3 regions of the Anoxybacillus ayderensis genome follow, and region 2 is predicted to be linked to each of the others. Evidence: predicted binding sites of a transcription regulator. Region 2 holds the regulator's gene; each other region holds the start of a gene.
The links. Region 2 encodes Rex, which represses fermentation and respiration genes when NADH is low (regulators of the CRP and FNR family bind a similar motif). Its sites were predicted from a motif close to TTGTGAAATATTTCACAA; they were not measured.
Positions count from the first base shown of each region.

Region 1: HNR63_RS05770 (formate/nitrite transporter family protein) is a predicted target of Rex. The motif match lies at 1,961-1,978, and genes of this name have one in related genera.
Region 3: HNR63_RS11515 (TIGR04053 family radical SAM/SPASM domain-containing protein) is a predicted target of Rex. The motif match lies at 1,549-1,566, and genes of this name have one in related genera.

Region 1 is NZ_JACDUV010000003.1:224,197-227,411, reverse strand. It holds gene purU (formyltetrahydrofolate deformylase) at 120-1,019, opposite strand; gene HNR63_RS05770 (formate/nitrite transporter family protein) at 1,111-1,935, opposite strand; gene speE (polyamine aminopropyltransferase) at 2,179-3,027, shown strand; gene rpmG (50S ribosomal protein L33) at 3,127-3,215, shown strand, end outside.
Region 2 is NZ_JACDUV010000013.1:6,035-9,249, reverse strand. It holds gene HNR63_RS13510 (ABC-F family ATP-binding cassette domain-containing protein) at 1-997, opposite strand, end outside; gene HNR63_RS13505 (redox-sensing transcriptional repressor Rex) at 1,225-1,860, shown strand; gene HNR63_RS13500 (YdiK family protein) at 1,870-2,043, opposite strand; gene HNR63_RS13495 (CPBP family intramembrane glutamic endopeptidase) at 2,040-2,777, opposite strand; gene groES (co-chaperone GroES) at 3,003-3,215, shown strand, end outside.
Region 3 is NZ_JACDUV010000007.1:172,985-176,199, reverse strand. It holds gene HNR63_RS11520 (aldo/keto reductase) at 1-361, shown strand, start outside; gene HNR63_RS11515 (TIGR04053 family radical SAM/SPASM domain-containing protein) at 389-1,531, opposite strand; gene HNR63_RS11510 (undecaprenyl-diphosphate phosphatase) at 1,653-2,477, opposite strand; gene HNR63_RS13940 (hypothetical protein) at 2,683-2,814, shown strand; gene katG (catalase/peroxidase HPI) at 3,045-3,215, shown strand, end outside.

The DNA of each region.
Region 1 (3,215 bases), on a different contig from region 2:
AAAAATCCTTCTATATTTCCATTATAATTGAACATTTTTATTTTTATTCAGTTTTTATTTAGAACATAGTTTTATGATATCAATTTTTTACAAAAAAGAAGAAGAGTAACTCCTCTTCTTTATTTGAATACAATTGTTTTATTTTCATGAACGATAACACGATCTTCTAAATGCCATTTTAATGCGCGAACGAGGACTGTTTTTTCGATCATGCGTCCAATTCGTTTCAAGTCTTCTACATGATGTTTATGATCGACTCGTTCCACATCTTGTTCAATAATTGGTCCTTCATCTAAATCATCTGTTACATAATGGGACGTGGCGCCGATGAGTTTCACTCCACGTCGATAAGCTTGCTCATATGGTCGCGCGCCAATAAACGCTGGTAAAAACGAATGGTGAATATTAATAATTTGCGTTGGAAAGGTTGCGACAAAACGAGGTGATAAAATTTGCATATAACGAGCAAGCACAATGACATCAATATCATGTTCCTTTAACAACTGTATTTGTTTTTCTTCTGCTTCTTGTTTTGTTTCTTTTGTCACTGGTATGTAGTAGTACGGGATACCGAATGACTCTACCGTTTCTCTCATTTGTTCATGGTTGCTGATGACGAGGACGAAATCTGCAAGCAATTCACCCGCTTGCCATTCCCACAATAACTCTAATAAGCAATGTTCTTCTTTTGAAACGAATATCGCTACCTTTTTTATATGCGTATGTAGACTCAATCGCCATTTCATTGAAAAACGTTGTGCAATCGTTGTGAACTTTCTCTCCATCTCCTCTTTTCGTTCCGATATATTCGGAGCATCAAACTCAATTCGTAAAAAAAATGTACCACCTTCAGGGTCTGTCGAATATTGACTCGACTCAACAATATTGGCTCCTTGTTCATACAAAAAAGTTGTAACCGCTGCAACAATTCCCGGTTGATCCGGACATGAAATAAGCAAGCGTGCCCGATGTTTATATTTGTCCATAAACTTTTGCGCATGTTTTTGTTGAAAATGCATCATAACTCCCCCCTATAAAACGATGAAATAAATAATAGCCATTATTATAACAAATAAACAAATAGTCGAGAACATATCCCGACTATTTTTCTTACTTATTCATTATTTTTCGTACGCCAAAAGCTCCTTTCCATATGGGAGCAGATTGTTTAGCAGAAGAAGATGAAAGGTACGTGTATAACGCGCCCATAAATAATGAACCACCGACAATATTACCGAGCGTTACAGGTATGATGTTATGAACCATTCCTGCCACATGAATCGTATCAGGATGTTGAACAGCTAATGCAAGGGAGAAAATAACAAAATTTGCGATCGAGTGTTCATATCCAGAAGCAAAAAAGACGAAAACGATTAAAATCATGGCGAACATTTTTGCGATATCTTCTTTCATTTGCATCGGGATAAAAATAGCTAAACAAACGAGCCAGTTACACAAAATCCCTTTCACAAACAGTTGTAACGTTGTTGCATGCATTTTTTTCAATGCAATCGCAAATAGTAAATGATCCATCGGAAGATCATGAAAAATCCCTGACTGTGCAATTAAAAAAGCAAAGAAAATAGCACCGAGCAAATTCCCGCTATAACATGCGACCCAGTTACGAAGGGTGTCTCCAATCGTCGTTTCTTTTTGCAGGGTACTAACGGTAAAGTACATCGTATTTCCTGTAAACAATTCTGCCCCACCATACATGATCAGTACAAGAGCAATCCCGAAGAAAATGCCGCTTACTAAATAAGTGGCTGGTGAATGTGTTTCGTAAAAGTATTGACCAACCCGAACACAAAGAACAAGAGCAAAACCGATATATACACCTGCTAAAGCAGCACGAATCATGTATTGAAGCAGTGATTTTTGCAAAATAGATCGCTTCTTTAATGCGAGCTCTTTACATGTTTGTAAAGCATCCATCATTTCCTCACTTCTCTTTCTATTTTTGTGATGTTTTTCACACTTTATCCTACTCCTCTTCCTTACGTTTTTCAACGAATTTATGTAAATGTTAAAAGAACTGTCAACACTTTATTTTTGTAAACGATTGCGAACAAAAAGACTATTGCAATTTTTGCACATATTGTTCTCACCCTTTGCAAATCTATACAGAAATATATTAATATAAAAAAGGTGTAAAATACGTTGTTAGAGGAGGAAGCTATGAACTACATAAAGGAACAAAACGGTGAGTTGTGGTTAACAGAAGATGAACGTGAAAATTTAAAAATTAGTTATCGCATTAAAGAAATCATTTACTCAGAACGTTCACCATTTCAACATGTAATGATTTTAGACTCATACGACTTCGGAAGAATGCTCGTACTTGACGGAGTTGTACAAACCACTTCCATTGATGGTCATATTTATAACGAGATGATTGCACATGTTCCTCTTTCTCTTCATCCGTCGCCGAAGAAAGTTTTAATTATTGGCGGGGGCGATTGTGGCGCAGCTCGTGAAGTGGCGAAATATGAAGAGGTAGAAGAAATACATCTTGTCGAAATTGATGAACTTGTTGTTCAAGCATGTAAAGAACATTTACCTGAAGTATCTGGAAATCTTTCGGACCCGCGTGTGCAATATATATATAAAGATGGGGTTCAATTTGTGAAAGATCACGTGAATACGTATGATGTCATTATTATTGACTCGTCCGACCCGATCGGCCCTGCACAAGTATTATTTGAATACGATTTTTACAAAAGTGTGCATGAAGCGCTTAAAGAAGATGGAATGATGGTTTGTCAAAGCCAATCCCCTATTTTTCATATGGACGTATTGAAACAAACATATACAAATATTCGTCATTTATTCCCGCATGTACACGTATATACAGCTACTGTTCCAACATATCCTGGCGGGCTATGGAGCTTTACGCTCGGTGGTAAACAACCTATTTCATTTGAGCGACTCAACACATTCTCAAAACAAACGAAATACGCAAATGCTGATGTATTAAACCAATGCTTCCGTCTCCCACAATTTATGAAAGAACATCTTCAATCGTAGTCGGGATCATTCCGGCTACGATTGTTGACAAACAGACTTTTTTATATTACGATACAAAACGTAATGATTACTATTATCTTTTTTTGAGGAGGACGAAACATGCGTGTGAAAATCGTTTTACAATGTACAGAAACTGGGGATCGTAACTACATAACAACGAAAAATAAGCGCAACAATCCAGAGCGGCT
Region 2 (3,215 bases):
TGGCTAAATCGGTAGCTGTTAACACGTCGTTTCCGCTTGGTCGTTCAATTTCGAAGCGAAACGATGCCGATTTTTCATCGCCGAGCGGCTTTTCAATGATATTCATTTTTTCTAATTGTTTTCTTCTGCTTTGCGCTCGCTTTGCCGTCGATGCACGGGCAATATTTCGTTGAATAAAATCTTTTAATTTCGAAATTTCTTCTTGTTGTTTTTCATACAGTTTCAGTTGTTGTTCAAATTGTTCCGCCCGTTGTTGTAAATAACTCGTATAGTTTCCAACGTATTTTTTTATTTTCGTGCGTGATAATTCATACACTTGTGTCACGATTTGATCAAGAAAATAGCGGTCGTGTGAGACGATAAGAATGGCTCCATCATAATTTTTTAAATATTGTTCAAGCCATTGTAATGTTTCCATATCCAAATGGTTTGTTGGTTCGTCTAAAATCAACAAATCTGGTTTAGCAAGAAGCAGTTTGCCGAGCGCTAATCGTGTTCGCTGTCCACCGCTTAACGTAGATATTTTTGTTGTGTAGTCATACTGAGAAAAGCGGAGACCATGAAGCACAGAACGAATATCGGCTTCATATTGATAGCCACCTTTTTCTTTAAATTCCGTTTGTAAACGGTCGTAATGTTCAAGTAAGCGCTCATAGTCGGCACCGTGCAAGCTCATTTGTTGCTCTAGGTCACGCAATTGTTTTTCCATTTGTTGAAGCGGGGCAAACACATCGAGCATTTCTTCCCAAATGGAGCGATGGGCGTGCAAACCAGTATATTGGTCTAAGTAACCAATTGTTACGTGCTTCGGTTTGATCACTTCTCCTGTGTCATACGACAATTGGCCGGCAATGATTTTTAATAATGTCGATTTTCCTGCCCCATTTCTTCCCACTAACGCAATACGGTCTTTTTCTTGTATTTCAAGCTTAATGTCTGATAAAACTTGTTCCGCCCCATATGATTTGGATAGTTGATTTACTTGTAAAATGATCATCATTTTTCACCTCAATCTTCTTTTGATAGTGTAACGTACTTTCTTGATGTTCGGCAACACTAGTGTGCGAATAACAAATTTGACAAAAATAATAATAAAGGGTACAAAGGAAAGACAGAATGAGAAAAATAGTGTATAGTTTAAAAGTGGGGAGAACTTTTCAGACGTATAGGAGAGAAAAATGAAAGCGCTAACTATTTGTGAAAGGAAATGTGGGGGATTGACTCGTGAATAATGAACAACCAAAAATTCCGCAGGCGACCGCAAAGCGACTACCGTTGTATTATCGTTTTTTGAAAAACTTGCATGCATCAGGAAAGCAGCGTGTATCTTCAGCGGAGTTAAGTGAAGCCGTAAAAGTCGATTCAGCAACGATTCGCCGTGATTTTTCATACTTTGGTGCGCTTGGAAAAAAAGGATACGGTTATAATGTGAATTATTTGCTGTCGTTTTTCAGAAAAACGTTAGATCAAGATGAAACGACAGAAGTAGCGTTGTTTGGGGTTGGTAATTTAGGAACGGCATTTTTGAACTACAATTTTAGCAAAAACAATAATACGAAAATCGTGATGGCGTTCGATGTAGATCCAGATAAAGTCGGAACGGAAGTAGGTGGCGTTCCCGTTTATCATTTAGATGAATTGGAAGAAAAACTAGGTGGGATTACGGTAGCGATTTTAACCGTTCCAGCCCAAGTTGCCCAACCGATTACTGATCGACTTGTCCAAAAAGGCATTAAAGGAATTTTAAACTTTACGCCTGCTCGCCTGCATGTGCCTGAACACATTCGCGTTCATCATATTGATTTAGCGGTCGAATTGCAGTCACTTGTTTACTTTTTAAAACATTATGGAAATGAGTGAACCTCCCGTTCATGAGCGGGAGGTTTTTTTCAATAAAGAACGAATAGCTGTGCCAAAATCTAATGTAGCAATAAGGATAAATAGCATCGTTGTGACGTCCCAAATGCCATCGTCAGCGCTATCGACAGCAAAATAAGTGAATAAAATGCCCATTAAAAAGTAAAACAACGGTTCAGACTTCATGAAAACAGCCTCCAAATCACGAATTGCATTTGTTCTGCTTCCCTCATTATTTTTTCAATTTCCTCAGCAAATAACGTTTGAATGACAACGACAAATGTGTTCATCAGTACATGTGCTGCAATAGGTACGAGAATACGCTTTGTTTTCACATATAAGAAAGCAAATACGAATCCCATCGTTGCATAAAGAAGCAAATGTTCAAACTCTAAATGAACGACAGCAAATAAAAGGGAACTGACAGTCGCCGATAAAAGAAAGTTATATTTTTGATACAGCGTTCCAAAAATAATTTTTCGAAAAATGATTTCTTCTAAAATCGGTCCGACGATCGAAGTGACGAGCATAAGCGCTGGTGTTAGCTTCACCATCTCAACGATGCGTCTCGTATTTTCGGACCCCATCTCGACGCCAAATACGTGCATCTCAATATTTGCTGCGATGCCTTGAGCGAAAAGGGCAAGAAAGAACCCTCCAATTCCCCAAAAAATTGACGTTCCAATAGATGCTTGATGGCGATCGTATGAGTATTTCATATCTTCTCTCATGAAATAAAGAACGAAAAGAAAAGCGATCGAGAAGCTAATGACAGCCCAATAACCTGAGGCAATGGATAGGGCGATTTCTTTATTTGATGTGTCAACAAACCCGCTATGTGCAAGCAAAGGAACGCCAATTAAACTAGATAACTGCATGGCGATGTATGTAATAATGACATACCAATATTGCTTTTTCACGTGTTCAACCCCTTTTGACAAAATGAGTACTTTTTCATTTTACCATATTTTTTGTATGAATTTCGAAAGGAAAGACATAATGAAAAAGGGAAAGATTTAGTGAAAAATTTTTAACTTCCTACTTGCAAAATTGAAAAAAGTTCATTAATATAATAAGTGTGTTAGCACTCAATGATGATGAGTGCTAATAACGGAACGAAAATCTAATTAAGGAGGTCGTTTGCCGTGTTGAAGCCACTAGGTGATCGTATTGTCATTGAATTAATTCAAACTGAAGAAAAAACAGCGAGCGGAATTGTTTTACCAGACACAGCGAAGGAAAAACCACAAGAAGGAAAAGTTGTTGCGGTTGGTTCAGGTCGCGTTCTTGACAATGGTGAGCGCGTAGCTCCAGAAGTAAGCGTTGGTGACCGCATCATCTTCTCAAAATATGCGGGT
Region 3 (3,215 bases), on a different contig from region 2:
ACCGATGGTCAACCAAGTGGAGTTTCATCCACGTTTAACACAAAAAGAGCTTCTTGCGTTTTGTAAGCAGCATCAGATTCAATTAGAAGCGTGGTCACCACTTATGCGCGGCGGCGAGCTGTTAAACGAACCAACGCTTGTCGACATAGCACAAAAATACGAGAAAACACCAGCTCAAGTCATTTTACGTTGGGATTTACAACACGAAGTCGTCACTATTCCAAAGTCTGTCACGCCTCAACGAATTGCTCAAAACGCAAACATTTTTGACTTTACTTTAACAAAAGAAGAAATGGATGCGATTGACGCGCTAAACGAAAACCGCCGCATCGGTCCCGATCCGGATAACTTTGACTTTTAACATACATAAACCCGAACAGCGTCCGCATTAAGCGAACACCGTTCGGGTTTTTTCTTTTCTCATCCCTAAAGGAACATATACACAAAACGGTTCACTTTCCATGTAATCACCTGTGACTGCATAGGCGCGAGCGCGGGATCCGCCACAAACGTAGCGAAACTCACAAATGCCGCATTTTCCTTTATATAAGTCTGGTTGGCGCAACTGTTTCATCACTTCCGATTCACGATAAATATGCGATAACGGTTGCTCGCGTACGTTGCCGCATACGATCGGAAGCAAGCCGCTTGGCATGACATCTCCTGTATGTGAAACGAAAACGAAACCGTTGCCGTCATTGACGCCTTTTGGCGCTCGTTTTAAGCCGTCAATCATTGAAGCATGATCGGTCGTAATCGCATGCTCATAACGAATATCCCCTGCTTCAATTCGTTTTTCGCGCATTTTTTGTTGAATGACAACACGACGATAATGTTGTGCTGCTGTCGTTTTTATATCATACGGTGCCGTTTTACTTAACTCATACAACCAACGGAACACTTGTTCATGTTCCTCCGGGCTAATGCAATCGCCCATTTGTCCTCGCCCGGTTGGCACAAGTAAAAAAATGTACCACATTACTGCCTTTAACTCTGCAACTAATTTTGCCATTTGTTCTAAATGATCGTAGTTATAACGCGAAATGACTGTATTAATTTGTAATGGCATATGTAGCTCATTTAAATAACGAATGTTTTCAATCGTTAAATCAAACGAACCCGGTGTACCGCGAAATCGATCATGAATGTCAGCCGTCGGTCCGTCTAAACTAAATGCCCAGCGCGACAGCCCAATCTCTTTTGCCTTTTTCATTTTTTCTTTCGTCACATTTGGTGTCGCACTCGGTGTAATCGAAACGCGCATCCCTTTTTTCGTCGCATACGATGCAAGATCAAACAAATCTTCGCGCATCATACAGTCGCCACCTGTAAACACAAGCATCGGATTGTTCATTTCATATATGTCATCGATAAGCCGAAGCCCTTCTTCGTGCGTTAACTCACGCGGATCTGGGACAGGTTGGGCATCGGCGCGACAATGTACACATTTTAACTGGCAAGCTCTTGTCACTTCCCAAATGACGATAAACGGATTTTCGTTATAATCTACCGCACGCGCATGTTCATGCATATGTCATCACCAGCTTTTCGTGTTATTTTTCACATTCATTATAGACTTATTTTTTGACCATGCGTTCGTGCGTTTTTGACGATTTTTTTAAACAAAAAAATCTCCACAAAAATCGTGGAGATTACGCAAAATAAACCATATAAATAACTGCCGCAAGCACGATGCGATAAATGGCAAATGGCACAAGGCGAACGCGGTTAATTAAACGCAAGAAAAAGCGAATAGCTAACAACGCAAAAACAAAAGCACTAATAAAACCGACAATGAAAAATGGTAAAGCATCCATCGTAATGTACTGCCAGTTTTTTAACAACGAAATGGCGCTTGCTCCAGCCATAATTGGCACAGCCATAATAAATGTAAAATCGGCGGCAGCGCGATGACTCATTCCGACAAGTACGCCACCTGAAATGGTCGACCCCGAACGAGAAAACCCTGGCCAAAGGGATAAGCATTGGACGAGACCGACAATGAAAGCTTGCTTATACGTTATATCATCTACTGTTTGCGCTACTTTCGTTCGTTTTCCGAAACGGTCTGCTGCGATCATCAACAACGCTCCAAGCACGAGCCCAATGAGCACCGTTTCCGTCGAAAACAAATGTTCATCAATATAGTCTTCAAATAAAACACCTAACACCCCGGCAGGTAAAAGACCGATAAAAATGTGCATAAGCGTCAACCGCGGTCCTTTTCTCACTTCGCCTTTTCGTAAATAAAGCAATTCGAAAAATTTATCTTTAAACACTACAACAGCAGCTAAAACAGAACCGAGCTGAATGACGACTTTAAACGTATTCGCCCCATACTTTCCTAAAAAGTCGCTTGACTTTAGCCACATATCATCAACGATAATCATATGACCTGTCGATGAAACAGGCGCAAACTCTGTCACTCCTTCGACTAGCCCTAAAATGAGCGCTTTCATTAACTCGATTATATGCATGTATGTTCATCCTTTCTAAAACGGTAAAATATGTATAATCCCTTCCATTTGCCTACTCTATTGTACTACAAACCTTCCGTTTCTACTACATGTACATAAAAATCGTATCATTTTTTAAAATAATTATATAACAGTTGTTGATTTTTTTGTTTCTGTTATAATACAATATAACTAATAAAAGAAACGTGCGAAAGGAGTTTTGTTTATGGATATGTACACAAAAGCTTATCAAAGATACGTTGAAAAATGCAATGAGTTTGGAATCGAGGCGATTGACTTAATCGAATTTATTCGCAACTTAACAACTGAACAAGTGAAACATATGTTGCAACATTAAAGATTGGAGTGAAACGATGAACGTAAATGCGGACGTAGACGTATAAATCCCCCATTTTATTCTGCCAACAGAATGAAATGGGGGATTTTTATAATTTTTAAATAAAAATATCTTTTTTACTTTACTATCAAATATTAATTTAATATAATTCTAATATGATAATTATAATCACTATCATATGAACTGCTAGCATCATGTTTCATTTATATGTAGGGAAGGAGAATAAAAGAATGGAAAACAAATGCCCATTCCATGGAAGTGTGACGAGTCATACTTCAAACAAAACAACAAACAAAGACTGGTGGCCGAATCAACTAAACTTAAGCATTCTTCATCAACACAACCGAAAAACGAATCCCCATGACGAAACGTTCGATTATGCAGAGGAATTTCAAACACTT